DNA from 2 places in the Ligilactobacillus animalis genome. Region 1 is predicted to be linked to the other one. Evidence: predicted binding sites of a transcription regulator. Region 1 holds the regulator's gene; the other holds the start of a gene.

Region 1 (16,058 bases):
AAAAGCTTGATCTGTTTTTTAGCTGCGCGTAAAGCCGATGTCATTTCCTGATAAGCCAAGATCACATCTCCTGTTGGATAGTCTTTATCTCTGCCAACACGGCCCGCGATCTGAACTAAGACCGTCTCAGAAAAGATCGGCGCATCGGCTTGCAATACCATGACATTCAAACGAGCGATCGTGATTCCACGTTCAAGGATAGTAGTCGTTACTAAATAGCGATCGCTCCCAGTGCGCAAATTTTTGACTTTTTGCAGTCGGTCAGGATCAAGAGCCGAAACACATTCCCCCTTTATCGCAGGCCAAAAATGCTGTAACTCTTCCAAAATTGGCTTTAGTAAGGCGATCTGGGGCACAAACACTAGAAAAGGTGTTTTATTTTTTATCCACTTGGCGAGATATCTTTTGATCCTTGCTTCAATTTTTTGTTTGGGGAAGTAAAGCTTGACCAATGTTATTTCGGGTAATAAATGCCGATGATAACGCAGCGGTAGACAAGTCACCGCTAGCTTTTCTTGGTGGATCTGTTGTTTTAAATAACGATCAGGGGTCGCCGTCAGATATAGCGTACTCGAATTTATTTTTTTAGCATTCGCGACGGCATAATGCAATTGATGGTCATTAACATAAGGAAAAGCATCGACTTCATCGATCACCAATAGATCGAATGCGTGATAAAACCGCAATAATTGATGCACTGTGCACACTACTAACTGGGTGTAGGTATATTCTTGACCACTATTTTGATACAATAAACTGCTTTTGACTTTAGGGAATGCCTAGCACAAACGCGGATATAATTCGTTACAAACATCGACCCGCGGTGTTGCCAAACAGACCCGCTGCTGGTTTAATAACGCAAAATTTAGTGCTTCAAATAGCATTTCGGTCTTCCCTGCTCCAGTTACCGCCCATAATAGCCGTTCTTGTTTGCGTTTGACCGTTTGCAATAATTCTTTGGCAGCCTTTTTCTGCCACAAAGATAACCTTGGCTTTTTCTCCAACAGATCTTGGGAATACTTTTTAAAATCGTTGGCTTCGGGTATACTATAAAGTGACATGGTCGTCGTCAAGCGCCCCCACGCTAAGCAAGCAGGACAATAATAACTCTTATCTGGTAGCGCATAATCTGTTCTTGGCGCCTGAAAACCACAGCGTTGACAAAATAAGCGTCCTTTTTTTATGATGACAGCTGGCCGTTGTTTGAACTCAGTTGAATCTAAGGCTACACCTAGAGCTTGGAGCTGTGGACTACTTACTTGACGACCCATCAACAAATTCAATGTTTTTTCCATTTTTTCACCTCACTTATAAGATACGCAAACTAGGCGTAAAATTATTTGTGAGTTTCAAAAATAATAGTAGTAAGGTCTGTGAAGCTACTAAAAGAATAACTCTTTAAGGGGGAAGCTATAGCCTTTTGATTTCACAATATAGCTATATTTTACTTGGATAAACCATATCTTACCTTAAAACAAGATGGTGTGATCGAGATCGTGATCAAAAAATCACAATTCATCTGTAATATCAAACGAACTGAAACCGAAGAAGAAGCTCGAGCCTTTATCGAGGAGATCAAAACCAAACATCGCAAGGCTACTCATAACTGTTTTGCCTACACTTTAGGCCTAAACGACGAGATCCAACGGGAAAGTGACAATGGTGAACCCTCTGGGACTGCTGGCGTACCTATGTTGGATGTGCTTAAGAAAAATCAAGTGCATAATGTTTGCGCCGTAGTGACACGCTACTTCGGTGGGATCAAACTAGGAACCGGTGGCTTGATCCGTGCTTATGGTGGCGCCGTTGCCCAAGCCCTAAAAGAATTAGGGATCGTCAAACGCGTCGTCCAAACTGAACTTTCACTAAAAGTCAGCTACCCATTATTAGGCAAGCTACAAAATTATCTGGAAAGTCAGCCCGTATTTACCTTGGCGACGAACTACACCGAAGAAGTCGAGGTCGTGATCGCTGTCGATATGGATCTGGCTGATGAATTAGCAACTAAGATCACCGACTTACTGAATGGTCGCGTAACGATCACCGTTGGGGAAAATCGCTATCACGAGATCAATTTTGATCCCCATCAAGCCTAAAAAATACGCCATCCTTGATCTGGGATGGCGTATTTTTTATGTAATTCATTTATGTTCAAATAAACGACTGACTTTCAAAACTAAATGTTTGATCCCATTCAATAAAGGCTGGCGTGTATCTCCAACCAAGCCGATCGCTTCAACAAATAGTTCTAAACCAAATAATGTTGCAACCGTCAGTAAGATCGAACCCCATAAATTGGACAAGGGGTATAGCAATGAGATAAACGAAAAGATCAATGCGATCCCATAGATCACCAACACTGTCTGGCGGTGGGTCAATCCCATCTGCATCAAGCGATGGTGCAAGTGATGCTTATCGGCTTGTGAGATCGGCTTTTTATTCAAGAGTCGACGTAAGATCGCATATAAAGTATCCGTGATCGGTACTCCTAAAATGATCACCGGGATGATCAACGTGATAAAAGTTGCATTCTTCAAACCATAAAGCGAGAAGACAGAGATCATAAAGCCGATAAACAGCGAACCAGTATCCCCCAAATAGATCTTAGCAGGATGAAAATTATACGGTAAAAAGCCCAATAAAGCAGCTACCAAGGTCGCCATCATGATCGAAATAAATGTCGACGTCACGTTCAAGAAGAAATATCCCGTCAGTGCACTAGTCGAAAGCGCAATGATCGCGACACCTGTAGCCAGACCATCCAAGCCATCGATCAAATTGACAGCGTTAGTGATCCCTAAGATCCAGATCAAAGTTATCGGTAAACTAAACCAGCCTAGAGAAACGACTCCAAGAAACGGTAGCGTCAAAGTCGTCATTTTGATATTAGCAATAAAATAAACTACCAATGCTGCCAGTGTGATCCCTAAAACTTTTTGGCGCGGTTTTAATTCAAAAATATCATCGATCATTCCCGTCATGATGATCAAGCTTTGCGCCAATAATAACGCAACTAATTGTTTTAAGGGATATTGATCGCGTAATAAAAAGAAATTTGTCGTATTAAATGCAACAAAAATGGCTAAGCCCCCCATAGTCGGCATCGGCACCCGATTAACTCGCCGGGCATTGGGATTATCAACTGCTCCGACTCGAAAAGATAGGCGCCGGACCAATGGAGTCAGCACTAAAGCTAGGACAAATGTTGCTAACAACGACGCAAGGATTTTGTACATATAGCGTCCTCTTTCCATCAAATTCTCAAATGTTGAGAATTCATTATCAGCTAAAAAGCCTATAATTCAAGTATCATTTTACCATAAACCAGCGAATGGGTCATTTTTTGCGTGAGAAAAATTAAAAAAGGGCCGTGAAGCAATCTCCACGACCCCGATATTCTATTTTTTCAAGTGGTAGCTATAAGTCGACACGATAATATTTTCGTGGGCTCCTAAAGCTGACCGCAAACGTAAGCTCGTTTGATTATGCAAGATATTTTGCCAAGGTTTCTTCGGTACAAACTGCGGTACCAAGACCGTCAACGAGTAATTGCGCTGTTTAGCATCCTTAGCGATCACATCGCAAAAGCGCAAAACTGGGGGCACAACCGACCGATATGAAGAATGCAGATCGACAAAGCGAACATCTGGAAACGCCATTTTGAATTCCTGTGCCGTTTCGTGTTCTTTTTTAGGATTAGTATCAAACGAAACATGCATTGCAATCACATTATCACTGATCGAACGTGCATAGTTGATCGCCCCAGTCGTTACGTGTGTGACCGAGCTAACTAGCACGATGACCGTTGAACCAGAATAATCATGCAATTGTTGTTCTTCACTTAAACGCAATTGCGCCGCTACAGTAACATAATGACTATGGATCTTGTAAAAACCAAAGAGCAGTACCGGCATAATGATCAAATATGGCCAAACATTGTCAAAGTGTAACCAGAATAAAAAGACCACTAAAGCAAAGGAGATCACTGCCCCCAATAGGTTAAAACAAGAATTTAAGATCCAATGTTTGCCCTTGTGGCGTTTCCAATGGATCAACATCCCTGCTTGTGAGAGCGTAAACGGTACGAAGACCCCGACCGCATACAATGGGATCAATAAATTAGTCTGGCCGTTGAAGATAAAGATCAATACGATCGCCCCGATCGCTAATGCAATGATCCCATTAGAATAGCCTAAACGATCGCCTTTATCCATAAACATATGAGGCATAAATTTATCCTTGGCCAAGTTATAGGCTAAGATCGGAAAGGCCGAAAAGCCAGTATTGGCAGCCACCGCCAAGATCATGGCCGTTGACAATTGCAGTAAGTAGTAGAAAATACCGTGACCAAAAACGGCACCTGCGATCTGAGAAAGCACCGTTTGTTTAGGATCAGGTAAAACACCTAGATAATAACTCAAAAAGGTGATCCCACTAAAGAAGACCGCTAAAATCAATGACATGATCGCCAAGGTATTCGCCGCATTGCGCTTTTTAGGCTCTTTAAAATTAGGAACTGCATTACTGATGGCTTCTACCCCAGTCAATGAAGATGAACCCGCTGAAAAAGCTTTTAAAAACAGCAATAACGACATCCCTGGTACCGCATCACCAATATGAGCTGCGGCTGAATATTGGATCTTACCCGTTGCGATATTAAACAAACCCAAAGCGACCATCGAAACGATCATGATCACAAAAAAGTACACTGGGATCGTCAAAAATGAAGCCGATTCACGCATCCCACGTAAATTCAACGTCATAATAAATAAGACGATCACGACCGAGATAAAAACGCTGTGTGCTTGTAAACTTGGGATCGCTGAGGTAATAGCTTCTGTCCCAGATGTAACTGAAACAGCCACAGTCAACATATAATCAACTAAAAGTGATCCACCAGCAACTAAGCCTGCGCTCGTCCCCCAGTTTTTGGTCGCAACTACATAAGCACCGCCCCCAGAAGGATAAGCATTGATGATCTGACGATACGACATCGTGATCGCAAACAATAAGAGTAACACGATCCCAGCAGCTGGTAATGCATACCAGGTCGCAGCAGCCGATAAAATAAATAATGCTGTTGTGATCTGCTCTGTCCCGTATGCCACTGATGACAACGCATCCGAGGAAAGTAAGGCCAAAGCTTTGAATTTAGTCAAAGACTGCCCACTTTCTTCAGCAGTTTTTAGCGGTTGTCCGATCAATAATCTCTTTAAATATCGATACATAAACAGAAAAACCCCTTTTAGCTAGTTAGCCATTTTGATAGCTACTGGCTGATTAGATTTTAAATTCAAAATTCCTAGGTCACTTCAAAGAGTAACAGTTGAATTTTACACCAATCTCACAAAAAAAGCACCCTAAAATTTTAGGATGCTTCAAAAAATTTTGATTTAACTTGCTTACATCATTGGCCCTTGTGGCATTTGAGTAGCTACATCATTGTTTTCTTCTGGCTTATCAGCCACAACTGCTTCAGTTGTCAACAATAACGCTGAGACAGAAGCCGCATTTTGTAGTGCTGAACGAGTTACCTTAGTTGGGTCAACGATACCAGCTTCGATCATATCGACCCATTCATCAGTAGCAGCGTTATAACCGATACCGGCTTTTTGTTCTTTAAGTTTTTCAACGATCACAGAACCTTCTTTACCAGCATTGATCGCGATTTGACGAACTGGTTCTTCAAGCGCACGTTTAACGATGTTGATACCTGTTTGTACATCGCCAGCTTCACTCAAAGCAGCGACATCATCGATCACATCGATCAAAGCTGTACCACCACCAGGAACAAAGCCTTCTTCGACCGCTGCACGTGTAGCATTCAAAGCGTCTTCGATCCGGTATTTGCGTTCTTTTAATTCAGTTTCAGTAGCAGCCCCGACTTTGATAACGGCTACCCCACCAGCTAATTTAGCCAAACGTTCTTGGAGTTTTTCTTTATCAAATTCAGAAGTCGTTTCAGCGATCTGTTTTTTGAGTTGTTCAACACGTTCAGCGATCTGTGCTTTATCGCCAGCGCCTTCGACGATCGTTGTGTTTTCTTTTGTAACTGTTACACGACCAGCTGTCCCTAATTGATCTAAGGTCGTGTCCTTCAATTGGAGACCAAGATCATCTGTGATCACAGTTGCACCAGTTAAAACAGCGATATCTTGTAACATTTCTTTACGACGATCACCAAAACCTGGAGCTTTAACAGCTACCACGTTGAATGTCCCACGGATCTTGTTCAAAACAAGTGTTGGCAAGGCTTCACCATCAACATCGTCAGCAATGATCAACAATGGACGACCTTGTTCAACGATGGATTGTAACAATGGCAAAACTTCTTGGATGTTAGAGATCTTCTTATCAGTTACCAAAATGTATGGATTTTCAAGATCTGCTTCCATCTTGTCATTGTCAGTTACCATGTATTGAGAAAGGTAACCACGATCAAATTGCATACCTTCAACAACATCTAATGAAGTATCGATCCCTTTAGATTCTTCGATCGTGATCACACCGTCGTTACCGACCTTTTCCATGGCATCAGCTATCAATTTACCAACTTCTTCATTAGCCGAAGAAATAGATGCGATCTGAGCAATATCGCTCTTAGATTCAACTTTATGTGACATCTTGTGCAAAGCATCTACTGCAGCTTTAGTAGCCAACTCGATACCACGACGGATACCTACTGGATTAGCACCAGCAGTCACATTTTTCATTCCTTCGTTAACGATCGATTGTGTCAAAACAGTAGCTGTTGTGGTACCGTCACCCGCAATATCATTAGTCTTTGAAGCTACTTCGGCTACTAGCTTAGCACCCATATTTTCAAAATGATCTTCTAATTCGATTGCCTTAGCGATCGTTACCCCATCATTTGTGATCGTTGGAGTACCGTATGATTGTTCCAAAACAACATTACGTCCCTTAGGACCGATCGTTGATTTTACAGTATCAGCTAACTTATCTACACCAGCAAGCATCTTTGCGCGTGCATCTTCTGAAAACTTGATTTCTTTTGCCATTTCTAATTCACCTCATACGAATTAAGTTCAATGTTTACTTATATATTTATTCCACAACGGCAAGAATATCTTTTTCGTGCATTACTAAATATTCTTGACCTTCAAATTCAACTTGAGCACCGGCGTACTTGTCAAAAACGACAACATCGCCGACTTTAAGTGTCATTTCTAATTTCTTGCCATCATCAAGGATACGTCCCGTACCAACAGCAACAACTTTAGCTGTTTGTGGTTTTTCTTTAGCACCGCCGGCTAAGACGATCCCACCCACAGTTTTTTCTTCTTCTTTTTCGACCTCTAAAATTACGCGATCTCCTAATGGTTTAAGCACGTTATATCCCTCCAAATTCTTTTTAGCACTCTAACAACTTGAGTGCTAATCGATTACAACTATTACTATACTAACTTTACTTTTAAATTGCAAGCATTTTATCACTCGCACCTTAAGAGTGCTAAAATATTTTTGAAATTAGTTTGAATAAATAGCGTTAAAAACATATAATCTAACTATTGAAACTTTATAGTTAGGACCTTTATCGATGAAAAAACAGTTACAGTTAAATTCACTTGTCATCTTAAGTATCTATTGTAGCACAATGACTTTGGCGCCTTTATTATGGGTGATCTTCAAAAATGCTTGGTATTATCCAGCCGTGACCGTTTTGAATCTCATCGGTTGCGGGACGCTGCTCTACTTAGCGCACGAGTTTCCTTTCAAGGATCGTTTTTTGCGCACCCCAAAAAAGCTTGCACTTCGCCAAGAAATCTATTACATTATTTTTGGTACACTAGCGCTCGTTTTGTTGCAATGGCTCAGTTCGTATATCGAGATCAAATTTCTTGGACAGCCTAGTTATTCAGCTAATACCGGTTATCTTTTGACAGTCCTTGCCAAATATCCATATTATTTAGTAAACATCGTCATCTTTGCACCGATCATGGAAGAATTTGTTTTTCGCAAAGTCTTGTTTGCTGATCTTGGCTCTGTGATCGACCCGATCGGTGCGGCACTGGCCTCGAGTCTACTCTTTAGTTTGGCTCATCAAGACGGACATTATTTGACTTATGCCGGGATCGGACTAGTGCTTTGCTTGCTATATGCTAGAACAGGCCGTTTATGCATTCCGATCTTAGCCCATAGTTTAATGAATTTGCTTATTATTTTAAGTGCTTGGTAACAAAAAAGGATGTGTGCACCACACATCCTTTTTCATAGTTATTCAAAGTATTGTAAAAAATAGATCAAAGTCTGCAATTCATTAGTCAGATCAACATTTTGGACGCGAACATCTTTAGGGACCGTGATCCGCAATGGGGTAAAGTTCAAGATCCCCTTGATCCCAGCTGCAACTAATTCATCCGTCACGGCCTGAGCTTTATCAGCTGGAACAGTCAGGATCGCGATCTCTATTTGTTGCAATTGCAGTTGCTCTTGCATATCTTCCATCGGATAAACTGGGATCCCACTTTGGATCAATCCCGTGATCTTAGGGTCAATATCAAAAGCCGCACTGATCCGCGCGTTATTGCTCTTGTGAAAGTTATAATTCAATAGGGCGTGGCCTAGATTACCCACCCCGATCAAAGCTACATTATTTAATTTATCTTGACGTAGTGTTTTTTTGAAAAATGCTTGTAAGCTGGCGATATCATAACCATAGCCACGCTTGCCTAAAGCACCAAAATATGAGAGATCACGTCGGATCGTTGCTGGATCGATCTTAACAGCTTCAGCTAATTCAGTCGAAGAGACATGCTCCTTACCAGCATCCGCTAAAATATTGAGATAGCGGTAATAGATCGGCAAACGTTTTGCCGTTGCCTTAGGAATATTTGGGGTCACCATCTAGTTTCTCCTCTCAGATTACTCAATATGATAAATTTTAGCATAACAACTGTACTAAAAAAATTAAAAAATTGTAAATTAATTCACAATATAACTAATAATTACTGTTTTAGCGCAGTTTTAATTTTTTAACTTTGTGAAACGACTAATTACTCAAGTAGGTGAAAAAATGATTTTATTACAAGCACAACAAGTCGCGCGCCATTTTGGGGCGGATGTCTTGTTTGAAAATATCGATCTTGATATTCAGGAGCACTCCCGTATCGCTTTGGTCGGAAAAAATGGTGCCGGTAAATCGACACTTTTAAAAATGATCATCGGTGAACAAGCTCCTGATGAAGGCCAGATCGTAACTAAAAAAGGCCTAACAATGGGCTATCTTGCCCAAAATACCGGGCTTGAATCTGATAAAACGATCTATGAAGAAATGCTCAGCGTCTTTGATAAATTACGCCAAACGGAACAAAATCTCCATAAATTAGAAGCTCAGATCGCTGATCCAAATGCAGATCATGCCTCAAAAGCTTATCAACAATTGCTAAGTCGCTATGATCAACTATTACATGATTTTAAAGAGCAAAACGGCTATGGTTATGAAAATGAGATCCGCTCTGTTTTACACGGTTTCCATTTTTATCCTGAAGATCATGACCGTCCGATCGCCTCACTTTCTGGAGGCCAAAAGACTCGCCTGGCCTTGGCTAAATTACTTTTGGAAAAACGCGATCTTTTGATCTTGGACGAACCGACTAACCACTTAGATATCGAAACTTTAACTTGGTTAGAAGGTTATATCCAAAATTATCAAGGCGCACTCTTGATCGTTTCGCATGACCGCTACTTTCTAGATAAGATCGTCAATGAAGTTTACGAGATCACGCACGGTAAAGCTCACTACTACAAAGGAAATTATTCCAATTATATCGTTGAACGTGAAAAAAGAGCGCAGTTAGCGTGGAAGAACTACGAAAAACAACAAACTGAGATCCATAAACTCGAAGATTTCGTCAACAAAAATCTCGTGCGGGCTTCGACAACTAAACGTGCGCAAAGTAAACGTAAACAGCTCGAAAAAATGGACCGGCTCGATCGCCCTGAAGGTCCCGAAAAAAATATGCATTTTCGCTTCAAAGCCGAGCATGAAAGTGGCAATGTCGTTTTGACCGTTAGTGACGGTGCGATCGGCTATGAAGGTCAGATCATTGCCGAACCGATCAACTTTGAACTGCGCAAACGCCAAATCTTTGCAGTCGTAGGATCAAATGGGATCGGTAAATCGACCTTGTTAAAAAGTATTCTGGGTAAACAGCCTTTCATCAAAGGAAAAGCTACGTTTGGTACCAACGTCCATCCCGGTTACTATGACCAAGAGCAACATAATCTTCACCCCCAAAAAACGGTCTTAAATGAGCTTTGGGATGATCATCCAACGACACCTGAAAAAGATATTCGTTCGATCTTAGGGAGTTTTCTTTTCAGTGGCGACGATGTCAAGAAGATGGTCCACAGTCTATCTGGGGGCGAAAAAGCACGGTTATTACTGACAAAACTTGCGATGAAACACGATAATTTCCTAATTCTAGACGAGCCGACTAACCATTTAGACATCGACAGTAAGGAAGTCTTAGAGCAAGCTATCAAAGAATTTGACGGCACGATCCTCTTAGTCTCACACGACCGTTATTTCATCAACAAAGTCGCCACTAGCGTCTTAGAGATCGCTCCAACTGGTAGCACACTTTATTTAGGTGATTATGACTATTATGTAGCTAAAAAAGAAGAACAAGCTGAGTTAGCTGAAGCCAAGGCCAAAGCAACACAGCCTGAAGTCGTAACTAAAAAAGAGATCTCCGCGGGAAAACAAAGCTATGCTCAAAGTAAAGAGCATCAAAAAATGGAACGCAAACTTACACGTAAGGTCGCAGAATTAGAAGCTAAAGTTGAAGAACTCGATGAAAATAAAACTGAACTAGAACAAGCGATGGCATTACCAGAAAACTTCAACGATCTCGATAAGATGGCAAAATTACAAGCACAGCTCGAAACGATCACAGCTCAATTAGCCCAAGCCGAAACAGACTGGGAAAACAGCAGCATGGAACTGGAAAATTTCAACAGTGAAAACTAGAGCACAGTGCCGATAACTCCTAAAAAATAACGCGGGGCCCACTACGATGCAAAATCATAGGGGGCCCCGCTTTATTTATCCTATCTAAGCTTCTTCTAACCAATCAAATTCTAAACTTGGATCAGCATTTAGATCTAAGTTAGCAAATATCTTATCATTGTAAGCCGCATAACCAGCTGCTCCGATCATCGCGGCATTATCACCACAGAGTTTCAAAGGTGCTTTTAATAATTCAACGTCTTCAAAGCGTTTCAACTCTTCATCTAAACGATCACGTAGGCCTTGATTAGCTGCTACACCACCAGCCAAGATCAATTGTTTGACCGGATAATTTTCCAGTGCGCGAACTGTTTTTTGTGCTAAAACATCGACGACACTTTGTTGGAAACTAGCAGCTAAGTCAGCTTTATCTAAGGTTTCCCCTACTTGATCAGCATGATGGACCGTATTGATAAAGGCACTCTTTAAGCCACTAAAACTAAAGTCATAGTTATCTTCTTTTTCCATTGCTCGTGGGAAAGCAAAAGTGTCTTTCCCCTTATGCGCTAATTCATCGATCTCTTTTCCGGCTGGATACGCCAAACCTAAAACACGTCCGACCTTATCATATGCTTCACCTGCTGCATCATCCCGTGTCTCGCCGATGATCTTAAAGTCATTTGGTCCGGCCAGGTAGACTAATTCCGTATGTCCACCTGAGACAAGTAATGCTAAGGCTGGAAATTGGATCTCACCGGCAAAATTGGCAGCATAGATATGTCCTGCCATATGATTGACCGGGATCAAGGGAAGATCGTGCGCAAAAGCGATCATCTTAGCGGCTGTGACCCCGACTAATAATGAACCCACTAAGCCTGGACCATAAGTCACCGCTACAGCATCCAAGTCAGCATAGGTCACTGCAGCTTGTTCTAAGGCATCCGCAATGCATAAAGTTATCTGTTCGATGTGGTGGCGACTAGCAACTTCGGGAACGACACCCCCGAAACGCTTGTGGCTCTTGATCTGGGTTGCAACGATATTTGAGAGGATCTTATTTCCATTTTCGATCACCGCAACGCTTGTCTCATCACAGCTTGATTCAAAAGCCAAGATCAAATTCCGATTTTTTTCCATCCTTTTTCAACTCTCTTTTTTAAATTTCTGTTTACCAAGTTATAGCTATATTCTAGCCCATCTTCATCTTTGTAATAAGCATTTTTGACAGCTACTTCTTTAAAGCCAGCTCGCCGATATAGTGCTTGGGCTTCTAAATTGCTCCGTCTGACATCTAAGCTCAAACGACGACACCCGTATTTTTTAGCTTCGATCTGCAAAGTCTCTAACATCATCAGCCCTAACCCTTGATGTTGATATTCGGGTAAAACTGCAATATTAGTCACATGCGCTTCATTAGGTCCATAAGCAAGATCACACCCGGCAAAAGCTACCATGCGATCTTCGTAACGCACAACGATGTAAAGCGAAGTCAATTTATTTTGAATATGTTTTTCAAAATCTCCATAGCTCCAAGGCTGATGCCCAGCATATACCGAACTTTCGATCTCAAGCATTTCAGCAATATCAGGTACGATCGCACGACACATCAAATAATTTTTGTCCTCAACAACTACATTATGACAACCAAAATCTAAATTAGGGGTCGCTTGTACTGGTTTTAGCAACACCAAAAGTTTATCTTTATACTTTTTCAACATAAGAATCCGCTTGATCCTTTCCAGGGTGTTTTTCCATCCATTGTACTTCTGCTTGTGTCAAACGTAAATAATGTGGTACAAATGTCAAAGTATCCGCTACAGGACGCTCTTTACCCAAAAGTCCTAACAAATAAGCACTCGGATAATCATCTTTAGGCGCACTAAGGCGATAATTACCAGCTGTAAGCAGTTCTTCAAAGCGTTCACGATAAACCTTAGCATCCGCTCCGATCAAGCAAGCTTTTTTATCCTTTAAAAATTCGCATAACTCAACGACTGAGAGATGCTGATCTGGTAAAACTTCCACTAATTTATCTGCCTTATTTTGATAAACACCAGCAAAAATATTTTCGCGACGCGCATCAAAGATCGGTACTAAAAGTTCATTCGTATCATTTTGACAATTAGTCGCCAAAAGCTCTAAGCTTGAGACCCCGACTAACTCTTTATTCAAAGTAAATGCTAATGTCTTAGCTGCCGTCACTCCGATCCGAAGTCCCGTGTATGAACCCGGTCCGGCAGAAACAACGATCCGATCGAGATCTTGTGGTGTTGTATCTGACTTTTTGAGCATTTCAGAAATGATCGGCATCAAAGTCGTACTGTGCTTTCGCGCCATATTGAGCGTTGTTTCTGCTAATAACGTGTCATCTTCTAAAACCGCCACGCTCAGAGGACGATTTGAAGTATCCAAGGCTAATATCTTCATCTTGCAGCTAACTTCCTTTTATCTAATCTTATTACTTAAAATCACAATGAATATCTTAACATAAATCATTACAGAAAAAAGCTTTTATTTCAATTAGACAGCCTATCGACATTCATTGGTTTAATCGTTATAATAAAAAAACGGTATTTTGCTAATTTTGTGTACCACTAGCGCTACTGGTACACCTAGAAAGGAAGATGCAAAATGAAAAAAATTCTTATTTTGCACACTGGTGGTACGATCGCAATGTCAGAAGACGAAAACGGTGCGGTCGCTCCCGGAAAAGAAAATCCCCTCAATCAATTTAAGAATCCTTTTGGGACTGAGTATGAACTCGTGATCGAAAACATCTTCAACATCCCCTCACCCCATATGGATCCCGCTAATATGCTCGTCTTGCAACAACGGATCATCAAAGCTTATGAGAATGAAAATATCGATGGGGTCGTGATCACCCATGGGACTGATACGCTTGAAGAAATAGCTTATTTTCTCGATCTAACTATCCCATTTAAACTTCCGATCGTCTTGACCGGAGCGATGCGTTCAGCTAATGAGATCGGTTCTGATGGCTTGTACAACTTCAAAACCGCGATCTTGACTGCTGCTAGTCCTGAAGCTAAAGGCATGGGCGTCTTAGTGGTCATGAATGATGAGATCCACACGGCTCGCTATGTGACTAAGACCCATACCACTAATGTTGCGACCTTTAGAACTCCGACTTTTGGTCCGATCGGGCTGATCTTGCGCGATGAAGTGCGTTTTTTTGAAAAATTGCTCCGCCACCGCAGTGTTTTGATCGATCACGTGGTCGACCATGTTTATCTTTTCAAAGCATATGCTGGGATGGACCCAGAATTACTTGAAATAGCGCTCAATAACCAAACTAACGGTGTTGTGATCGAAGCTTTGGGTGCGGGTAATCTTCCGCCTAGAGTTTTGCCTGTGCTCGAAAAATTACTGGCCAAAAAGATCCCTGTAGTCCTTGTATCCCGGAGTTTCAACGGGATCGCCCAAGATGTTTATGCTTATCCTGGTGGAGGTGTCCAACTAAAACAAATGGGCGTTACCTTCTGCCACGGTTTAAATGGACAAAAGGCTCGGATCAAACTCTTAGTCGGGCTAAGCGCTGGTCTAAGTGGCGCTGAACTAGCCGATTTTGTTTCGGATGCTGTTTCTTAATATAAAAAATGAGAGTGTAAAACAATACGCAACACCGTATGTTTTTACACTCTCATTTTTTATTATTTCCAAGTCACTTGTGCACTACAACTCAAAGTTCCATCAGCCATATAGATCTCGTGTAACGTGGTCAACTCGTCTTTTGAGCGAAGCAATTCCACTTTACTGGTGCAGGTTTGCCCATAATTCAATTCATGTTCATATTTAATGTTCAAAGCTACCGGCTCGTGTTCCATTAAAAAATCTTTATCTAAAACATCTAGCATCCATTCGATATAATGAACATTATTGACATGATGATTACTATCGATATCAAAATAGCGCACCCGATAATCTTTAGCTAACATAACTTCTTCTAACCGCTTAGGACTTGCTGACCGTTCGATCGATCTGATCGGTTCAGGCCCAAAAGGTGCGATCACATCAGAGGTTATCCGCGTGATCTTTCGCGTTTCGAGATCAAGCAATACAAAAGCCGTATGCATCTTAGCCAACAATTCGCCTTGTTCATCCCGAAGATAAAAATCCCGATAACAAAAATAGCGATTATAGGCCGTTGCTTTCGTTTCGATCACAACTTTTTCATCACGTCTAGGTAAGCGAGTGATCGAAAGCAAGTGTTGTGTGATCACCCAACCATAACCTTGCGCATTCAACTTTTCTTCCGGCATCCCGACATCTTTTCCTTGCGCATAGGAAGCTAACATCATCAGATCGACCAATTTTCCTAGACTCAGTTTACCTGTAGGGTCCGTTTCATAGTACACGATCTGATGGGGCATGCGATATAAATTTTCTGCCATTGTCTTATTTATCCTTATAATTGATGATATTCGTTATAAACATCCTGTTTTTTCAAACCATTTAATTTTGCGACCTCTTTGATCGCTGCATTAGGCTTCAACTGTTTTTGTGCTATCAAAGCCGTTACTTGCTCAGCTAATGGCAACTCCAGTAAAGGATCGGCTTTTTTAGCTCGTGGGGCACTATTGCCTTGGACCACGAGCACAAATTCACCCCGGATCTCTTCATTGGTAGCCCATTCCACCGCATCGGCCAACGTTCCGCGTAAGAACTCTTCATAACGCTTAGTCAACTCGCGACACAAAGCGATCTCACGCTCAGGGCCAAAAACAGCTTGCATTGCCTGCAAGGTCTTTTTCAAGCGATGTGGTGCTTCATAAAAGATCAGTGCGCAAGTTTGTTGTTCTAATTGCTCTAAAACTTCACGCTGCTCATTTTTCTTCCGGGGTAAAAAGCCATAAAACATAAAGGGTTGAGGCGCTATCCCCGAAGCGATGAGAGCACTCAAAGCTGCATTAGCTCCTGGCAGTGGGACGACCGCAATGTCAGCTTGGATACAAGCTTTGACTAATTCATGGCCTGGATCACTGATCGAAGGCATCCCTGCATCACTTACTTGAGCTAGATCTTGTCCCGCCTGAAGTTTCTCGATCAAATACGGGATCCGTTCCTG
Region 2 (16,058 bases), 930 kb from region 1:
GATCCATTGAAACAAGATAGTCGCCATGCGATCGCGCAACTGCACAAGTTAGGAGTAAAGACCGTGATGTTGACGGGCGATAATGAAAAGACCGCCCAAGCGATCGCCAAACAAGTCCAGATCAGTGAAGTTATCAGTGATGTCTTACCGGCTGATAAAGCAGAGGCTGTCTTAGAGTTACAAGCTAAAGGACAAAAAGTCGCAATGGTCGGAGATGGGATCAATGATGCGCCGGCTTTAGCCAATGCAGATGTCGGAGTTGCGATCGGCAATGGGACTGATGTGGCGATCGATTCGGCTGATGTCGTTTTGATGAATTCAGATCTCAGTTCACTAGCCCGAGCACTATTATTGAGTCACAAGACTTTGGTCAACATCAAAGAAAATCTCTTCTGGGCCTTTTTCTACAACTGTCTCGGGATCCCGGTCGCTTTAGGTGTCTTGACGTTCTTTGGGGGACCGTTGCTTGATCCGATGATCGCTGCTTTGTGTATGAGTTTTAGTTCGGTATCAGTTGTTTTGAATGCTTTGCGGTTGAACCGCGTAAAATTAAACTAAGTGAGGATGATAGTAATGGAAAAACATACAGTAAAAGTTGAAGGTATGAAATGTGAAGGTTGCGCTAAGAAAGTGCGTGAAAGTTTAAGTCGCGTCGTGAAAAATGTTAAGGTCGACTTGGAAAAGAAAACGGCGGAATACATCGGGGATGAAACGATCGATGGTTTGAATCAAACCTTGGATGGAACGCCATATTCAGTCAGCAAATAGCTAATTATTAAGATGTTGGTATTCTTGCCAACATCTTATTTTTTTCTTATATATCTTTTACGAGCAGTAGTTTAGAATAGAGGTGTAGGCGAAAATTTTAGTAAATTAAGAAAGGGGAATCTGCAGATGCATGATTATCGCAAAGAAGTACAACAATTGCTCGATGTGATGGGGAATAGTGAGCAGGAACTAACTCTAGGTGCTAAAGCGATCCAGTTGATCTTACAAATGGCAGCTAAGGGAAGTTCAGCCGAAGTGATCGAAGAAAAGCAAGCATCAGTAACACCTGAAGTAAAAGAAGATGAAGAGGAAGGTCCGCAGGCTCAGCCTGAAGAAGAACTTGAAGCAAGATCAAAACTAGTAGAGAAAATTGAAGAGAAGTCTAAACCAGCAGTTCAAGAAGTTGAACCGGTGGTCGATGAACCGACCGAAGAGAGCAAGGAAAAAGCCAAAATAGATCGGACTTCGCAAACTTTGCAAGCTTTGTTGAGTGAAAAAGGCGACAGCCAAGCGTTAGATAATTGGGTGCAAAAAGACCCCAAGATCTTTGAGCGACTGTTTGATATGGTAATGGTCTATAAAGTCTCAACGCGTCGGATCGGGTTTAAAGCTTATAATAAAAACAATAAAGAACTGAGATTTAGAGAAACGATCCGGAATCAATTCAATCCTAAAAATGGCGATGCGATCTTAGTCAGCAACGCTCATACGGATTCACCCCGGATCACGAAATTGATCAGACGACCAGCTGAGTCGTATTATCCTAATACGGTGACCTTTGACCGCGGGGTAGTTGAGGTCAACGCTGATAACGAACTGATCGTTAAACGCAATGTAAGTGGGAAAAAGCTTCGCGTCGATGGCGAGTTATTTGAGTATAAGATCCCAGCTCAAGCCTATAATATCCATGAAGGTAGTATCGTGCGGTTGCGTTGGTATGCCCAACCGCGTGGTGAACGGCAAAATGAGGATATCTCACTAGCTTGGGTCTATCCGGAACGCCAAGAAAAAGTTACCACGCCAGCGCCGAAAAAAGAGAAGGGCCCTAAACCACAATATCAACCGACGATCGAATTTGATCTAGCGGGTAAGACAGTCGGGATCGTGGTCGGGCGCGAACTATATCGTGATAAATACGAAGCGATCATTGAGTCACATAATGGTAAGATGCTGATGGTCGATGCGTTCTATCATCGCCGTGATCCAGAAAATTATTTCTCACGGCGCTTGAGTGAAGCGGATTATGTGATCATGGTCCAAAACCAAAATAAGCATAATACGAGTTATGCTTTAGCCAAGATCAAAGACCAATTCCAAGGCTTTGCGGTGGCTAAGAACTTGACCGGGATCCAGGTAGAACAAGCTATCTATCGGGCGGTCAAAGGGCTACCGGCATTCGTAGCTGGTTAAACGTCGGATGAATAATACGGGACTTTCCATGATGTGGATTTACATCGTGGGGAGTCCCGTGTTTGTATTAGCGAACAGATGACATAGAATATCAATAAGATAAAAAGTGCACAAAGTATTAGATATTTGCTAAAAAATTTATGGTAGTTTTGATGGAACTACTAAAAAGATGTTTTTTGGTGGTCGTACGAACAAAAAGTTAATTTTTACATAAAGTAAGCGCTGTTTCGGATGGAGAATTTCTTGTTTAATAAAGAGTAAAATAAATTGAAATCGGTATCAATAAGGGTTAATATAGTTAGTGAAAGTATTCACGAAAAAATTTATCAAGTGAATTACTAGTCACTTTTAGTTTAAATATTTTGGGAGGTTCCAGATAGATGAGCAAAGAAAAGCCAAAGAAAAAAGTATTAACTCCAGAAGAAAAAGAAGCAAAGATGCAAGCAGCTCGTGTTTATACCGATGGCTTGGTCGAAAAGGCGTTAAAGGCAGAACAAGAATATGCGACCTTTACGCAAGAACAAGTTGATCAGATCGTAGCAGCTGCAGCTTTAGCTGGCTCTGAAGCAGCTTTGACTTTAGCTCACGAAGCAGTTGATGAAACTGGACGTGGGGTAGTTGAAGATAAAGATACTAAGAATCGTTTTGCAACAGAAAACATTTATAATTTGATCAAAAATGAAAAGACAGTTGGTGTCATTTCAGAAGATAAGATCAAAGGCCAAGTTAAGATCGCAGCTCCATTAGGTGTTTTAGCAGGGATCGTGCCAACGACCAACCCAACTTCGACCACGATGTTCAAAGCTTTGATGGCCTTGAAGACTCGCAATGCGATCGTCTTTGCTTTCCACCCACAAGCACAAAACTGTTCCGCACACGCAGCTAAGATCATCTATGAGGCAGCATTAGCAGCTGGAGCACCAAAAAACATCATTCAATGGGTCGAAAAACCATCGCTTGAAAACACAACTGGTTTGATCCAAAATCCAAAGATCGCATCTATCTTGGCAACTGGTGGTCCAGGTATGGTCAATGCAGCGTTGCGCTCGGGTAACCCATCAATGGGTGTAGGTGCTGGTAACGGGGCGGTTTTTGTTGATCACACAGCTAACTTAGACCGTGCTGTTGAAGACCTTTTGATGTCTAAGCGTTTTGACAATGGGATGATCTGTGCGACAGAAAACTCAGCTGTTGTTGAAGCTCCAGTTTATGACGCTTGGTTACAAAAGATGCAAGAAAAAGGTGCATATTTAGTACCAAAAGAAGACTACGCTAAGATCGAAGAGTTCGTCTTCAATGATAACCACGGAGTAAACGGTCCGGTTGCAGGTAAGAGTGCTCGCTGGATCGCAGACCAAGCTGGTGTCTTTTTACCAGAAGATAAAGACGTGATGTTATTTGAATTAGATGCTAAAAACATCGGTGAAAAATTATCCTCTGAAAAATTATCACCACTCTTGTCCATTTATAAAGCTAAAGACCGCAACGATGGTGTTAAGATCGTTGGCGCTTTGTTAGATTATCAAGGTGCAGGCCACAATGCTGCGATCCAGATCGGTTCTCAAACTGACCCATTCATCAATGAATTTGGTGACAAGATCAAATCAGCTCGGATCTTGGTCAACCAACCAGATTCGATCGGTGGGATCGGTGATATTTATACGGATGCATTGCGTCCAAGTTTGACACTCGGAACAGGATCATGGGGGAAAAATTCATTGTCACATAACTTATCAACAGGTGATCTTTTGAATGTTAAGACAGTTGCTAAACGTCGTAACCGTCCACAATGGGTACGCTTGCCAGAAAAGATCTACTATGAAAACAATGCGATCTCATATTTACAAGATGAGACAGAAGATATCAAGCGTGCCTTCATCGTAGCCGATCCAGGAATGGTCCAATTTGGCTTCGTCGATAAAGTTTACGATCAATTAGCCGTGCGTGATACACCAGTGAAGACGGCGCTTTATGGAACAGTAAAACCTGATCCAACATTAGGTCAAACGATCGAGATCGCTCGTCAAATGGCAGAATTTAAACCAGATACAGTGATCGCTCTTGGTGGTGGTTCATCCTTGGATGCAGCTAAGATCGCCCGTTATATCTACGAATATTCCTTAGATCAACCAGCTGGTTTCATGGATGACTACGATAAAGTCAGCGAATTGTTCTTATTATTGCAACAAAAATTCGTTGATATTCGCAAACGTATCGTTAAGTTCCACCATGCAACTGCAACTAAATTATTTGCGATCCCAACAACATCAGGGACTGGTTCAGAAGTGACACCATTTGCGGTCATCACTGATGATAAGACCCACGTGAAGTATCCGTTAGCTGATTACGAATTGACACCACAAGTGGCGATCGTGGATCCAGAATTTGTTATGACTGTGCCAAAACGCACCGTTGCTCTTTCTGGGCTAGATACTTTATCTCATGCTTTAGAAGCATATGTTTCTGTAATGTCATCTGAATTTACCCGTCCATGGGCGCTTGAAGCGATCAAGTTAGTCTTTGAAAACTTAGTTGATTCATACAACTTTGATCCAAAGAACCCAACGGCTGCTGGTGAAAAAGCACGTGAGAACATGCATTACGCCGCTACATTAGGTGGGATGGCATTTGCTAATGCCTTCTTAGGTATCAACCACTCGATCGCCCATAAAACAGGTGGGGAATTCGGTTTGCCACATGGCTTATGTATCTCGATCGCTATGCAACCAGTTATCCGCTTTAACGGTGCGTCCGGTAAGGTAAAACGTTCACCATATCCACGCTATGAAGTATACCGTGCCCAAAAAGACTACGCAGATATTGCTCGGGCTTTAGGGCTCAAGGGCAACAGTGATGCCGAATTAGTTGAAGCATTATGTGCTCGGATCGCGCAGTTGTTCAAAGATCTCGATGTTGAACCTAAGTTATCCGCTAATGGTGTTACCAAGGAACAATTTGAAGGGGCTTTGGATGAAATGGTCGATTTGATCTACAATGATCAATGTACACCAGCTAACCCACGCCAACCATTCTTAGAAGAGATCCGCGAATTATTGTGGGAACAATTTTAATTAAATAAAGCCCAAGAGTGAGTTTCAGGCGACTGAGACTCGCTCTTTTTGGTGTAGATAAAAGCTTTCCCTTTTTACCTAAAATTATATAACAATTAAATTGTTTTGTTTTTGATTAAAAAAAGGTTTGAAAAATAAAATATAGCGGTGTATAATTTGAAAAAATATGAGGGAGGCTTTTTTATGAACAGTAATATAGTGAAAGATATTGTGTATATCTTAAAAAAATATGAGATGGCGATGCTAGATGAAAAGGTTATGAGCGTAGCCACCATTACCGCTGTTAAAAACTTGTTGGTTCATACCACAAGAATTAAAGGACGAGCTACTTTGGGGAGGCACAGCGTATGAAAAAGAATTTTACACTTTTTATTACTAGTGATCTCATTTCCCAATTCAGTGCAGGAATCGTTTTAGCCGCTTTGAATTGGTACATAATTGACGTGTATCAGTCTAATAGTTTAGTAGCAACGATTGCTAATATTAATGTTATTGCTGGATTGATAATTTCTTTAGTAGCAGTTGGATTACTAAAAAGGATGAATTCAAAGCATATTGCATTGATGTCGTATTTTTTTAGAGTTATTTTCGTAGCACTACCGTTGATATTACTAAAGTTAGGTATTGATGATCGGCTAGCGATCTACCTGTTAGCTTTGAGTAATGGTATTGGCTGGAATCTATATTTTCCAGCATCCAAAGATATTTTGAATAGTTTTACCGCTGAAGAAAATACACTACAGATCAATTCTTTTGCTGAAATTTCGATGCAAGTGGGGCTATTTTCTGCAGCACTGGTTTCAGGGATCCTGTATCGTTATATCGGATTTGAAAATATTTTACTTTTAGGTACATTACTCTTTTTCGTTGCACTTGTTATTTTTGCTTTGGTGAAATATCAAGAACTAGATAAGGTAGAAGCGACGGAACAGCAAGGTGTTTGGGCTTATCTGATCCAACACAAGTGGTTATTGATACTAGGATTAGTCTTGTACATACCATTTATCGGTGCTAACGTTATTAACACAACGCTTCCTGGCTATATTCAAGCGCATTTATCCGGGAATTCGATCAACTATGGTTTTACAGATACGATGTATGGCGTAGGTGCTTGTTTAGCAGGCTTTTTACTCCCAGTCATTGCTAAATTTATCAATAAAGAACACCTTATTCGTCCGCTATTTTCAATTGCTGTGTTACTAGGTGTTATTCTCGTGTTAAATCATAGTTTAGCTTTGACTGCCGGATATATCTTTTTATTGGGATCAGTCGGTCCAGCGATCCGAACGATCATCTATACTAGAACGATGGAGATAGTTCCTAGCAAGTTATTAGGTTCACTCGTATCTGTTTGGAATTTTATCAATCTGATTTTTCAATTTGTCGCTAATTATAGCGTAGGCCGGGTGATGGATATAGTTGGTCCGCAATGGGGCTTTATGATTTATGCGGGTACAATGCTTTTGGGGATACTATTGTTTATTGGGATCCAAAACAGATATAGCTTTAAAGGATCAGATGCCAAATAATAGACTATAAAATGCAAAAAAAACTTAGAATTACAAAATGTGATCCTAAGTTTTTTGTATTTTAGTTTATTTTTAAATCAAGTTTTTACTTGCAAGTGGGGTCGCGGTTTCTTTTAGGACTGTATTTAAAGCTTCGATATTTGCTTTTCCTTGGGTCTCACACCAGAGACTTGCTGCGCCCGCACCATCTTGAGCAAATGGGACGACGCTATCCTTCCAGGTCGCACGCCCACACAAGACACCGTTGAATTTTGAACCAGCTTCATGGGCAAAGTAAAGTGTGTCTTGGAACATCTGCGCCGATACGCCCGCACTTAAGAAAATAAATGGAACGCCAGCTGCGGCTTTGGTCTGTTCAGCAAAGTAAGCTGCTGCTTGTTCCTTGGTGTAGACTGCCTCCTCATCTTTTGCAAACCCAGCAACATAAGCCATATTAACTGGAACTTCGACTTTCAAGACATCAACGTTATAACGCGGTTTAGCAAATTCGCGCATCATCTCGATGACTTTATGCGGTTTGACTGCGGCGTATTCTTTGCTCTTGGTGTCTTCGATATTAGCATCGTAGGACATCAATTCGAGGAAAAATGGGATATCTTCAGCTACGCACTCACTGCCGATCCGTTCGATGAAGGCTTGTTTCTTTTCGTTGATCGCCACTGGTTCATCGACATCATAGTAGACCATGAACTTAACGGCATCAGCGCCAGCTTCTTTTAAGCGTTTAGCCGACCAATCGGGTAAAAGATCAGGCATGCGTCCTGGTTCGCTGACATCATAACCCGTTTTTTCGTAAGCTAGCAAAAGCCCACAGTTGCTGTCACGGGCTAAAGCAGCGGGTAAACCATATTCTGGATCGAGTAAGATCGCCGATGAATACGCTGTCATTTTTTGAGAGATAACTTTTTTGAACTCGCTTAGATCAGAACTAGTTACGGGATGGTCAGCGTTTTTAGCCAACATCTTCTTTAATGAACCGCGTTGATCGATCGCAAGTGCTGTAATAATACCATCAGAGTTAGAGAGTCGCTGTAAAGCCGTTGTTTTTCCTATCATGATCTCGCATCCTTTGTTTTAAAATGTTTGTTTGTGTTTTTATAAGTTTAAATTACCACGGAGAAAATGATTAGTCAAATAATAGTGTTTATAAATGTTTGAAAATGTCATTGAGTAGGACTTTCAAGTTTGATCTTGTAATACTCCCATCGTTTATACGAGCAGATATATTCAATGATCTGTCCACTGAGCGATAGCGTTGTTGTGCGTTCTTGTTTGACGGTCGGGGTCTCTTCGCTGATCTCCAAAAGGGTAGCGATTTTTTTCGGGGTCGGTAAGATGATCTGGTTGTATTCGACAAAAGGTTCTGTGTTTAGATGGATCTTGAATTCATTTTTCATTTGGGTATAGATCGAATTGTAATAAGACAGATCTTGGGGATGGGTCACAAAGCGTTCAGGCAAATAAGTGCAGTGGTAGATATAAGGGATCTGTTTAGCGCGACGTACACGTTCGATCGCATAATAAAAGTCAGTGGAGGTAAGACCTAGTTGGGTCAAGATCGTGGGATGGTTGTCCCGCGTGATACTGATGACTTCTACGCGATCATCGGGGGGCGTAAAGACCTCTAGATCGCTGAACTTAACGGTCTTTAGCTTGCGTGAGCGTGAGATAAAAGTCCCTTTACCTTGGTAACGCACTAAAAAGCCTTCAGCGACGAGTTCTTTTAAGGCGCGGATCACGGTGATCGAACTGACGTGAAAGCGTTTGGTGAGTTCAGCTTCACTATAGAATTTGTCACCGCTTTCAAATTTACCGGATAAAATTTCATTTTTGAGATTATTTTTGACGAGTTGGTGCTTAGGGATCTTCATAATAATTACACATCCTTTGTGAGAGGCACTTTGTAAGCAAAATAGCGTGAAGGAGCGGTCGTGATCGTAAATTCAAAGGGACGGTCGAAGCTATCATAGGCGAGCCGTTGGATCTTAAGACAGGGTGAACCCACGCGCAGATCTAGTAAGTCAGCTTCGCGTTCGTTGATGAGACTAGCAAAAAATTCCTCAGCACCATTCTTGATCTTCAGCTGGTACTTAGTGGCAAGTAGGTCATAGAGCGAGTTTTTGACCAGTTCATTGCGTTTTAAAGCGGGAAAACGTTCGGCTGGCAAAAAGGTTTTTTCAAACAGAACTGGCTGATGTCCCAATAAGCGTAGGCGTTCAACGCGGTAGACTGGTTCATCTTGAGCTAAATGGAGCATTTGGGCGACATAGTAATTAGGGATCGTTTGGGTAAAAAGTAAGATCTCGGTCGTGGGTGCTTGATCAGCGGGCATATCCAATTTGCTGAAACTGTAAAAATGTGCGTAATCATATTGAACGGGTTCATAGGCTACATAATAACCGACATTTTTAGCTTTAGCGATCAATTTTAGGTCTTCTAATTCACTTAAAGCAGCACGTACGGTGGAGCGACTGACGGAATATTTGTGAGCTAATTCCTTTTCTGTGAAAAAGCGGGTATTCGTTGGTTGCTGGGTCTCTAAGATATTTTTGATCAATTTGTCTGCTAGAATAGCATATTTAGGGCGTTTTGTCATCGCTTAACTCACCTACTTTGAAAAAATTGTACGTTGAAAAAAACGCAAGCTGATAACGTTTCACCCCAATTATACACTAAATGGTATGTAAATTAATACTGAAAAAGTATAGCAAAAAAGTTTAATTAATTGTGTAAATAAGCTAGAATTAAATTGTAAATGATAGCGCATACAAAGGTGTGTGACTAACCATTACAGGTATATACCACTTTCAGCTGAACCATTTTTTTGTAGCATTTATTTATTATTACCGTAACTTAGTATATTAACATAATGATTTTATTCAAGAGGACAGATGGATATGGAGAATTTTATTGTACGAGAAGATGGACTTTATCTAAACGATGAACCGTTCAAGCTTCTCTCGGGGGCGATCCATTATTTTCGGATTCCACGTGAACAATGGTATCGGTCCTTATATAACTTAAAAGCTTTAGGTTTCAATACGGTCGAAACATATACGGCTTGGAACCTCCACGAACCTAAAGAAGGCGTGTTTGATTTCAGTGATCGTCTTGATCTTAAGGCTTTCATTGAATTAGCCCAGAGTCTAGGTTTGTATGTGATCGTGCGCCCGTCACCATACATCTGTGCGGAATGGGAATTTGGCGGTCTACCAGCTTGGCTCTTGACGAAAGAAAATGTCAGGTTGCGCGCGAATGATCCTGTTTTCTTGCAGGCCGTTGAGCGTTATTACCAAGAACTATTTCAGATCTTGACGCCATTGCAGATCACTCATGGTGGTCCGATCATCATGATGCAGATCGAAAATGAATATGGCTCATACAGCGAGGACAAGACTTATTTACGCCAGATCAAAGCTTTGATGGAAAAATACGGTGCTGATGTAACATTGTTTACCGCCGATGGAGCTTGGCAAGCAACGTTACGTGCCGGGAGTTTGCTAGAAGACAAGATCTTAGCGACAGGTAATTTTGGCTCCCATGCCAAAGAAAATTTCGCAGCGTTAAAGGCGTACCAAGAAAAAATGGGGGTCAAGCAACCCTTGATCTGCATGGAATTTTGGGATGGCTGGTTCAGTCGTTGGGGCGAGCCCGTAGTCAAACGTGATCAAGCTGAACTTTTAGAAGCATTGCGTGAAGTTTTAACGCTAGGCGCAGGTGTCAACCTGTACATGTTCCATGGTGGTACTAACTTTGGTTTCATGAATGGTTGTTCAGCGCGTAGAGAACATGACTTACCGCAGATTACGTCATATGACTACGGCGCCCCGTTGAACGAAGCCGGTGAACCAACTGCCACTTACTATGCGATCCAAGAGCTGATCGGCGAGATGTATCCTGAACTTGAACAAAAAGAACCATTAGTCGAAAAGACGCTCAACGTTTCGGATATCAAATTGACAGGTCAAGTCGATCTATTCACTTGTTTAGATCAAGTCAGTGAAAAGCATGACAGTCAATATCCGCAGTCAATGGAAGAGTTGGGCAGTGGCTACGGCTATGTGTTGTATCGCACGCAGATCTTACGCGATAAGCTAGACAAAGAACGTTTTCGCGTGATCGATGCCAGAGACCGGCTAGGCTTTTATCTAGATGGTGAGCATGTAGCGACCCAATACCAAGAAGAGATCGGAGCCGACATCGAGGTCAAGTTACCTAATGAAACTGCTCGACTCGACATCTTAGTCGAAAACATGGGCCGAGTCAACTACGGAAGCAAGCTATTAGCCAATACGCAGCGCAAAGGACTCGGACGCGGTGTCATGGCTGATCTACACTTTATCTTAGGTTGGGAACAGTATGTTTTGAACTTTGATAAGCTTACCGCAGTTGATTTTACAGGTGAATGTGTCAAAGGCCGACCGAGCTTTTATCGCTATGAGGTCGAGTTGGCTGAGACTGGAAACTGTTATCTAGATCTAAGTGGTTTTGGTAAAGGGATCGCGCTGGTAAATGGGCATAATTTAGGACGTTTTTGGCAAAAAGGCCCGCAGTTAGCGCTCTTTGTTCCCGCTGAATTCTTAAACCAAGGCCAAAATGAAATCGTTATCTTTGAAACAGAAGGCATTTATCAAACTAAGCTGAATTTGGTAGAAAGACCGATCTATAAACATATTGAGGAGGATGCGCAATGATTATTGCAGTACGGATCGATGGACGTTTGATCCATGGACAGGTAGCTAATTTATGGACGACTAAGTTAAATATTACACGGATCATGGTCGTAGATGATGAAGTGTCACAAAGTGCGATCGAAAAAAGTGGACTTAAGCTTGCAACGCCAGCGGGAGTCAAATTGAGTGTTCTCCCGTACGCGCGCGCAGCGGAAAATATCTTAGCTGGTCGTTATGACTCACAACGTTTGTTGATCGTGGCCAAAAAACCGCATTATTTATTGAAATTAGTTGAAGCCGGAGTTCCACTTGAAGAGATCAATGTGGGTAACATGTCACAGTCGGACACGACGACTTCGATCACACGCTCAGTGAATGTTGATGAGCAAGATGTTGCCGAATTCAAAGAATTGAACAAACATGGGGTCCATTTGATCCATCAAATGGTGCCTGCTGATTCGGCTGAAGATTTTATGGAGCTATTAAATAAGAAAGGGTGAGCCTAAATGACAATTGCATGGTGGCAGATTTTACTACTTACGTTGTATGCCGGATACCAGATCTTAGATGAATTGCAGATCAACTCCTCGGCTGGTTCCGCCGTTTTTGCAGGCTTGATCTCCGGTCTTGTAATGGGTGATCTAAAGACTGGTTTGTATATTGGTGGGATGATGCAGTTGACGATCCTTGGGGTCGGAACTTTTGGTGGCGCTTCCAGAATTGATGCTAACTCGGGTACGATCTTGGCGACTGCCTTTGCCGTTTCGGTCGGGATGGATCCAAAACAAGCGATGGCAGCGATCGCAGTGCCGGTGGCCGCCTTGATGATCCAAACCGATATCTTGGGTCGTTTTGCCAATACGTATTTTGCACACAAGATCGATAAAGATGTGGAAAACTTCGAATATAAGAAGATCGAACGCCACTTCTTGATGGGTGCACTTTCCTGGTCACTTTCCCGGATGTTACCAGTGTTCTTAGCTTTAGCCTTTGGTGGTGGCTTAGTTTCCAAAGTCGTTGGTTACTTGAACGGCGATCTCAAATGGTTAGGTGACGGGCTCTCAGTTGCTGGGGCAGTCTTACCGGCTGTCGGTTTTGCGATCTTACTGCGCTACTTGCCAGTTAAGAAACACTTTGCTTATTTGATCTTAGGTTTTGTGATCACTGCACTATTGACAACGCTCTTTGGCAATATCCAATTGCTCGGAACAAGTGTTGCTGGTTTAGACAAGACTTTAGTAGCTAACTTCAACAGTATGCCAATGTTAGCGATCGCTTTGATCGGTCTAGCTTTAGCCTATATCTCTTACAAACGCAGTGATGCGGATGCACCAAAAGCACCGCAACAACCACAGGTAAATAATAACAGTGAGGGGGAAATTGAAGATGACGAACTCTAATAAACCAAAAACAACAGGTTACAAATTGACCGATGCCGACTTCAAGCAGATCAACCGGCGCAGTCTCTTTGGTTTCCAGTTAGGCTGGAACTACGAACGTATGCAAGCGTCAGGTTATCTGTATACGATCTTGCCACAATTGCGCAAGATGTATGGTGATGGAACACCTGAATTAAAGAAGATGATGAAATTACACACCCAATTCTTCAACACGTCAAACTTTTTCAATACGATCGTTACAGGGATCGACTTGGCGTTGGAAGAAGAAGAAGGTGACAAGTCAGCTGAAACAGTCAACGGTTTGAAAGCTGGTCTGATGGGACCGTTTGCTGCGATCGGGGATGCGATCTTTGGTGCTTTGATCCCAGCGATCTTCGGTGCGATCGCCGCTGATATGGCTGTTAAAGGTAATCCGCTTGGTGTTTTGATCTGGGTCTTGGCCTGCGTAGCGATCATGGTCTTTCGTTGGAGCCAATTGAAATTTGCCTACAAAGAAGGTAGTACTTTGGTAACAACGATGCAACACCGTTTGACCGCTTTGACCGATGCTGCAACTCAGCTCGGGGTCTTCATGGTCGGGGCGTTGGTAGCGACAATGATCAACGTTAAACTCGCTTGGACACCGATGATCGGGGACGTTAAGATCGATTTCCAAAATAACTTAGATATGTTATTACCTAGATTATTACCAGCAGTTATTGTTTTAGCTGTTTACTGGTTACTTGGTAAGAAGAACATGACTTCGACCAAAGCGATCTTTATCGTACTCTTTGTTTCGATCGCATTATCAGCTTTAGGTGTTATTTCAAAATAGACTTTTAACGGACCATGGTGAAGTAGCTTCATTGTGGTTCGTTTACCATAGGAAAGGAAATGAAACTTATGAAACCATTAGTATTGATCAGTCACGGAGATATGTGTGTTGAATTGAAGAAAAGTGTTGAAATGATCATGGGGCCACAAGATGACATTTACACAGTGTCGTTATTACCCAATGAAGGCCAATCAGAATTTTTAGCTAAATTTGAAAAAGTCGTTGCTGGGCTTGATGATTTTGTAGTGTTAGCCGATCTATACGGCGGGACACCATGCAATGTGATCGCCAAACAGATCATGGCTGGCGCTAATTACCGGCTCTATGCTGGGATGAACATGGCAATGGTGATCGGGTATTTGAACGCAGAAATGTTAGGTTCAAAGGCGGATCTTATTGCGGAAGCGCGCAATGGTGTGACCGATGTCAATGAAGCGCTCCATGGCTTGATCGATGCAAATAGTTAAGAGGTGATCAGATTGTTTGAAAAAAGTAACGCGACCTTAGAAAAATTAGGAGCCGTTATTACGACCCGTGAGATCCAACAAGAACCAAAGCTTTGGTTAGAGACCTTAGCGATCTGTCAACAGCATCAAGCTAAATTAGCTGACTTGTTGGCTAGCTTTGAGCTCAAAGAAAATCAAAAGATCCGTGTGATCTTCACAGGAGCGGGGACCTCACAGTATGTGGGGGATACCTTAGTTCCTTACCTGCGCCGGACGGGTGACACGAACCGCTTTGAATTCGTGAGTCTAGGGACCACGGATATCGTGGCAGCACCAAAAGACTATCTTTTAGCCGATGAACCGACCTTACTCGTGTCCTTTGCGCGCAGTGGTAATAGCCCTGAAAGTAAGGCAACTGTGAAACTGGCAAATAAAGTCGTCAAACAGGTCAAACATTTGGTGATCACCTGTGCTGCTGAGGGCGCTTTAGCAGTTACAGGAAAGGCTGATGCGAACAGCTTGGTCGTTTTAATGCCAGAGCTTTCTAACGATAAAGGGTTTGCGATGACCGGATCATTTACGTGTATGACGTTAGCGGGTCTCTTGTTCTTTGATCAGACTGACCAAGCTAAAAAGATCGACTATGTAAAAACAGCAGCTAAATTAGGCGAGTATGTGATCGAACAAGAGGCCCAGTTGGCAGCTTTAGTTGAGCTTGATTTTGAGCGGATCGTTTACCTGGGTTCGGGCCCGTTGAGTGGACTAGCTCGTGAAGCACAATTGAAGATCTTGGAATTGACTCATGGCCAGATCGCAACAGTCTTTGATTCTTCGATGGGCTTTAGACATGGGCCAAAATCCTTTATCAATGAAAAGACTTTAGTGTTGGATTTTGTCGCTAATGATCCGTATACCCGCAAATATGATCTTGACGTGTTAGAAGAAGTTCACGCCGATCAGATCGCTTTGCAGACGGTAAGCATTGGGCAAGTGAGTGGTCATGAATTTACTGGCCAACGTTTCGATTATCCCCCAAGTGAGACCTTACCAGAAGGCTACTTAGCCTTACCCGATATCATGGTGGCCCAAGTGATCGCTTTATTGACTTCACTTAAGATCGGTAACACACCTGATACTCCATCACCAAGCGGGACTGTTAATCGTGTCGTTAAAGGTGTTTTGATCCACGAATTTGAATAAAGAAGGCGAAATGACATGCATTATTATGTAAAAGCACAGACATTTTTAACTAAAAGTGGGGTAAAAACTGGGGGCTATCTAGAGATCAAGGATGGTAAATTCGGCCGTTATCTACCGCCAGAGACCGATCTTTCTACTGCAACGGTCATCGACAAAAAAGATGCGATCATTGCCCCAGGCTTAGTTGATACGCACATCCATGGCTTTGCGGGACATGACGTGATGGATGCCGATCCAGCAGGCTTAGCGAAGATCTCACAGGGGTTACTTTCATGTGGGGTAACTTCCTATCTGCCGACGACTTTGACCGCACCACCACAAAAGTTAGCGCAGGTTTGTCAGTTGCTAGGTGAAAAAGCCCATGAAATATCAGGGGCCAAGATCCAAGGGATATATCTTGAGGGACCTTACTTTACTACGGAGCATAAAGGAGCGCAGAACCCAGCGTATATGCGCGATGCAGATTTTGTTGAGCTCGAACGCCTGCAAGCTTACGCAAAAGGAATGATCAAAAAGATCGCTCTTGCCCCTGAACGTCCTGGAGCGCTCGAGTTTACCAAGCAAGCTGTCAAAAGTGGGGTCAAGGTTTGTCTCGGGCATAGTAACGCGACCTACGAAGAAGCAATGGCAGCTGTTGATGCTGGTGCTGACATCTTTGTTCACACGTATAATGGAATGAGTGGCCTAAATCATCGGGCACCTGGGATGGTCGGAGCTGCTTTTGCTAGTGATGCTTACACTGAGTTG

The links. The regulator Rex, encoded in region 1, represses fermentation and respiration genes when NADH is low (regulators of the CRP and FNR family bind a similar motif). The targets are predictions, from matches to a motif close to TTGTGAANTANTTCACAA.
Region 2: adhE (bifunctional acetaldehyde-CoA/alcohol dehydrogenase) is a predicted target of Rex. The motif match lies at 2,478-2,495, and genes of this name have one in related genera.

Annotation. Positions count from the first base shown of each region.
Region 1 is NZ_CP047141.1:1,266,042-1,282,099, forward strand. Features, by position in the region: gene GSR62_RS09540 (helicase-related protein) at 1-698, opposite strand, end outside; gene GSR62_RS09545 (DEAD/DEAH box helicase family protein) at 780-1,295, opposite strand; gene GSR62_RS06210 (YigZ family protein) at 1,449-2,096, shown strand; gene GSR62_RS06215 (glycosyltransferase family 4 protein) at 2,142-3,236, opposite strand; gene GSR62_RS06220 (APC family permease) at 3,399-5,228, opposite strand; gene groL (chaperonin GroEL) at 5,403-7,019, opposite strand; gene groES (co-chaperone GroES) at 7,066-7,350, opposite strand; gene GSR62_RS06235 (CPBP family intramembrane glutamic endopeptidase) at 7,559-8,197, shown strand; gene GSR62_RS06240 (redox-sensing transcriptional repressor Rex) at 8,236-8,865, opposite strand; gene GSR62_RS06245 (ABC-F family ATP-binding cassette domain-containing protein) at 9,035-10,993, shown strand; gene tsaD (tRNA (adenosine(37)-N6)-threonylcarbamoyltransferase complex transferase subunit TsaD) at 11,078-12,109, opposite strand; gene rimI (ribosomal protein S18-alanine N-acetyltransferase) at 12,088-12,690, opposite strand; gene tsaB (tRNA (adenosine(37)-N6)-threonylcarbamoyltransferase complex dimerization subunit type 1 TsaB) at 12,674-13,399, opposite strand; gene GSR62_RS06265 (asparaginase) at 13,604-14,581, shown strand; gene GSR62_RS06270 (acyl-[acyl-carrier-protein] thioesterase) at 14,644-15,384, opposite strand; gene rsmI (16S rRNA (cytidine(1402)-2'-O)-methyltransferase) at 15,399-16,058, opposite strand, start outside.
Region 2 is NZ_CP047141.1:293,390-309,447, forward strand. Features, by position in the region: gene GSR62_RS01350 (heavy metal translocating P-type ATPase) at 1-558, shown strand, start outside; gene GSR62_RS01355 (heavy-metal-associated domain-containing protein) at 574-768, shown strand; gene GSR62_RS01360 (hypothetical protein) at 895-2,178, shown strand; gene adhE (bifunctional acetaldehyde-CoA/alcohol dehydrogenase) at 2,559-5,249, shown strand; gene GSR62_RS01370 (hypothetical protein) at 5,433-5,600, shown strand; gene GSR62_RS01375 (MFS transporter) at 5,597-6,778, shown strand; gene lacD (tagatose-bisphosphate aldolase) at 6,851-7,834, opposite strand; gene GSR62_RS01385 (GntR family transcriptional regulator) at 7,942-8,649, opposite strand; gene GSR62_RS01390 (GntR family transcriptional regulator) at 8,655-9,374, opposite strand; gene GSR62_RS01395 (glycoside hydrolase family 35 protein) at 9,676-11,472, shown strand; gene GSR62_RS01400 (PTS sugar transporter subunit IIB) at 11,469-11,951, shown strand; gene GSR62_RS01405 (PTS mannose/fructose/sorbose/N-acetylgalactosamine transporter subunit IIC) at 11,958-12,851, shown strand; gene GSR62_RS01410 (PTS system mannose/fructose/sorbose family transporter subunit IID) at 12,838-13,665, shown strand; gene GSR62_RS01415 (PTS sugar transporter subunit IIA) at 13,734-14,132, shown strand; gene GSR62_RS01420 (SIS domain-containing protein) at 14,145-15,311, shown strand; gene nagA (N-acetylglucosamine-6-phosphate deacetylase) at 15,327-16,058, shown strand, end outside.